Regions from separate parts of the Priestia sp. D51 genome, predicted to be linked through region 1. Evidence: riboswitches for the same ligand, from Rfam matches in the RefSeq annotation. Region 1 holds a riboswitch; the other holds the start of a gene.
What was found. Region 1 has a riboswitch for cyclic di-AMP ahead of ACNHOZ_RS04420 (dicarboxylate/amino acid:cation symporter). Riboswitches for the same ligand answer to the same signal wherever they lie in the genome.
Positions count from the first base shown of each region.

Region 2: it holds a riboswitch for cyclic di-AMP, as region 1 does, so the genes downstream of both, ACNHOZ_RS27925 (cation:dicarboxylate symporter family transporter) here and ACNHOZ_RS04420 (dicarboxylate/amino acid:cation symporter) in region 1, are expected to answer to the same signal.

Region 1 is NZ_JBLTIR010000001.1:852,650-854,854, forward strand. Features, by position in the region: gene ACNHOZ_RS04415 (NAD(P)/FAD-dependent oxidoreductase) at 1-252, shown strand, start outside; cyclic di-AMP (ydaO/yuaA leader) riboswitch at 859-1,013, shown strand; gene ACNHOZ_RS04420 (dicarboxylate/amino acid:cation symporter) at 1,194-2,205, shown strand, end outside.
Region 2 is NZ_JBLTIR010000019.1:19,358-21,562, forward strand. Features, by position in the region: gene ACNHOZ_RS27925 (cation:dicarboxylate symporter family transporter) at 1-1,233, opposite strand, end outside; cyclic di-AMP (ydaO/yuaA leader) riboswitch at 1,340-1,479, opposite strand; gene ACNHOZ_RS27930 (undecaprenyl-diphosphate phosphatase) at 1,753-2,205, opposite strand, start outside.

The DNA of each region.
Region 1 (2,205 bases):
CTGGATCATGTAACGCCTGGGTTAGCATCTGAACATACGCTGTTTTACGGTGTGGAAGCGAAATTTTACTCCGCCCGTCCGAAGTTAAACGATAAGTTTGAAACTGAAATTTCCGGTTTATACGTGGGAGGAGACGGAGCTGGTATTACGCGAGGACTCGCGCAGGCAAGTGCGTGTGGTGTGTGGGTAGCTCGTGACATTGTTGAAAAATTAAAGAATCGTAAAGCAAGTTCTGAACCTGTTACTGTATAAAAAAAGAGGCCGTCACGGCCTCTTTTTTTTATGGGTTAAATCAATGAGAGGGAATAAGTAAAAAGTAAAGAACTTGCACCGCTCCAACTCCGATAGTTTTATATGATAATTACCCGCTCCTTTTTTAAAAGATAGTAGGAAATCTATACTTCTATCTTGAGCAGAATTAAGTAGAATAAGGGGAATTGATAATGTCGATTTCTTCGCATCAATAAAGTCAGTGAAATTTTAGGGAGTGTATATCAAGCAGTACAAGGATAAAATCAACAGTTGGAAAGAGTTTTTTTTTTTTGGATAAGTAAAATATTTATGGAAGCAGTAAAGTACATGGATATTAGAATAATTATACATATTTATGAATGATATTAACGAGAATAAAGTTCACTTTATAAACTATTTTTTGAATTAATTTTTTATTCATTAGATTGTAAGTCTTGTTAAATAGGTGTTTTTGGTTTATTGAAATATGATGTAAATATTTTAAAATATAACAATTCTCAACTTTTTACGATAAAATCATGCATTATTTTTGAATAAAAACTTGACAGAAACATATAAAATGAATTTTAATTAAAGTAACAATTATTATCATGCAAAAATATTAAAGAAAATTATTTGCTTAATCTCTTTTGCTTTATAAGAGAACGGAGGACCCATATTTGTGCGTAATGTACTTGGGGTGAATCTTGAATGAATCAAGTAGGGTAACTCACATACCCGAATCCGACAGCTAACTCCGTAAGCATTCAGTGAGGGAATAACAGGTCTATGAAACCATGATATTCTCATGGTTTTTTGTATAGCTAAAAATATTCCTAAACTATTAATCTGAAAATTTTTAATATATTGTATATTTTGAGTGTTATCGCCCTCAATGCATGGTAAAATAAGTATGGTAGTTAGAATCATTCTAATATAATTTATTTACGGGAGGTAAATCGATGAAGCTATCGACAAAGATTATTATCGCGCTAATTGCTGGCGCTATTGTAGGAGTGTTAATCAATGCTTTTGCTCCAAGTGCTTTTGCTCCGCTGGACAAGTACTTGTTTACACCGCTTGGCCAAATTTTCTTAAGCTTAATTAAAATGCTTGTTGTACCAATTGTGTTTTTCTCTATCACGTTAGGTGTAGCAGGTTTAGGAGATCCTAAAAAATTAGGAAGAATCGGGGCAAAAACAGTTTCCTACTTCCTAGTGACAACAACCGTTGCAATTATTATCGGTTTAATTTTAGCGTATGCAATTAAACCGGGTACATTTGGATCTTTTGATACACAAAACGCTTCTTTTGAAGCTGAAAAAGCACCACCTGTTGGAGAGACATTCTTAAATATGATTCCAGTCAATCCAATTCAAGCGATGGCTGAAGGGAATATGCTTCAACTTATCGTTTTCTCTATCTTTATCGGTTTTGGTATCACGATGCTTGGAAGTAAAACAAAAGGACTTTACAATTTACTTGAGCAAGGAAATGAATTGATGATGTACCTTGTGAATCTAGTGATGAAGTTTGCTCCGTACGGAACATTTGGGCTTCTTGCAACCGCGGTTGGAAGTCAAGGCTGGCAGGCAATTAAAGCGATGGGGCTATACATGATTGTAGTCGTGCTCGCGCTGTTCATCCATTCAATCGTAACATATGGGGGATCAGTCGCTCTTATGGCCAGACGTAACCCTATTGAATTTTTTAAGGGGTTTGCTCCTGCGATGACAGTTGGATTCAGTACATCAAGCAGTAATGCAACGCTTCCGATTTCAATGAATGTGGCGCAAAAAAATCTTCGTGTCCCCGAGTCTATCAGCAGTTTTGTTCAGCCATTAGGTGCAACTATTAACATGGATGGAACGGCAATTATGCAAGGTGTAGCGACTATTTTTATTGCGCAAGTATACGGGGTTGATCTGTCGTTGGGCGCTCTTGTGACGGTTGTGTTGACAGCGGTGCTTGCTA
Region 2 (2,205 bases), on a different contig from region 1:
TTTTTTAGGGTCAAATTTGCCTTCAGATTTAGACATCACAATTGCTGCTAGTGTGTTTCCTACTAAGTTAACAACCGTACGTGCCATATCCATGATTCTGTCTACTCCCGCAATGAAGGCTAATCCTTCTGCCGGAACGCCGATTGTTCCAAGAGTAGCCAGTAATACAACAAATGATGTTCCTGGCACCGCAGCCATTCCTTTAGATGTAACCATCAATACCAGAATGAGCGTCAGCTGTTGAACGATCGTTAAATCAATACCATACACTTGCGCTAAGAATAAAGCTGCAATCGCTTGATAGAGAACAGAACCATCTAGGTTAAATGTATAACCAATTGGTACAACGAACGATACAATAGCTTTTGGACAGCCCATCTTTTCAAGCTTTTCCATAATACGCGGAAGAACTGTCTCAGAACTAGATGTACTGTATGCTAACAACAGTTCATCTTTCATATAGCGGAATAAGTGGAAAATGTTAATTCCTGCCCATTTCGCAATTCCTCCTAATACAACAAGTAGGAAGAAAATTAACGCTAAGTAAACTAAGATAACAAGCTTTCCTAATGAAAGGAGTGACTCTAAACCGAATTTCGAAACTGTGACACCAATTAAAGCAAATACTCCAATCGGAGCCACTTTCATTACTAGGTTTACCACGTGAAACATTGCGTGAGAAACGCCGTCAAAGAATTGAACAACAGGCTTTCCTCTTTCTCCAATTGCCGCTACTCCAAGTGCGAACAATACTGTAAAGAAGATAATTGCTAGCATGTCCCCTTCAACAATTGACTGGAAAAAGTTTGTCGGAACAATGTGTAAGAACGTTTCAGCCACTGACTTTCCTTCTTGCTGTTTGGATGTTTCAACGTATTGTGAAATATCACTCTTCTGTGCTGAATGAATGTCTACACCTTGCCCTGGATGAAAAATATTAGCAACCAATACACCGATTATAATTGCAAAAGTCGTAATAATTTCAAAATAGAGAATGGTTTTAACGCCGAGCTTTCCGACCTGTTTACCGCTACCTGCTCCTGCAACTCCAACGACTAAGCTTGAGATAACAATTGGAATAACAATCATCTTAATTAATCTTAAAAATAGGTCTCCCAGCGGCTGTAGGTATGTTACTACACGCGGATCGTTAAACCAAATTACTCCTACAAGAACACCGAGGATTAAACCGGTAAAAATCTGCGTAGCCAAACCAAAACGAATTTTTTTCATAGATGTACCTCCCCAAAGATGTATGACATTTGTATATACTTTTCTGAAAAAACAAAAAAAGACTATTCTTAAGAAAGAACAGCCTTTTACTTACGCTATTTTGGGCTCTTTCTCTCAATAAAGCAAACGAGGTTAACTGTCGGATTCGGAATTGAGAGTTTCCTACCTTTTGTAAGGATTCACCCCAAGGCAGCTTTACTGCCGATAATGATTCCCCCGCTCTATACGATTAAGCTTATTATTCAATTTTTATAAAATTAAAACGATCTATACGTTGTCATACGTTTTTTACAGTCAATAAAACTAAACAGAAGTCTTACTTTTACTTAACTTTATACTGCACAAATATTAATTTACTATTTTTCGACACGTTTTGTCAATACCCATGTTTATAAAACGCTTTCAAAAGACAATAATATATATTTATGCAAAAAAGCTATTGCAATGTTGCAATAGCTTTTTCTTGCTTTTTAAGTCTTTATCAGAAGTTTAAATGGCTATAAAATACGCTTATTTATTTTATAAAAATACAAAATATAGAATAGCCGCTAAGACAATTCGATAAATGGCAAACGGAACTAATTTAATGCGGTTGATTAATTTTAAGAAAAAGCGAATCGATATAAGCGCAAAAATAAAGGCGCTGATAAAACCAGCAATAAAAAACGGTAGTGCATCTGATGTGAAATATTTCCAGTTTTTAACCAATGAAAGTCCACTTGCTCCTGCCATAATTGGCACTGCCATAATAAATGTAAAATCTGCGGCTGCCTTATGGCTCATTCCAAGAAGAACCCCTCCTGAAATCGTTGAGCCTGAACGAGAAAAACCTGGCCAAAGAGCAATACATTGAAACAGTCCTATACCTAGTGCTTGTCCATAAGACATTTGGTCCACCGTCTCTACACGCGGACGTTTAGGTCCAAACAAATCTGCTAGAATCATTAATACAGCTCCGACCACTAAGCCAAT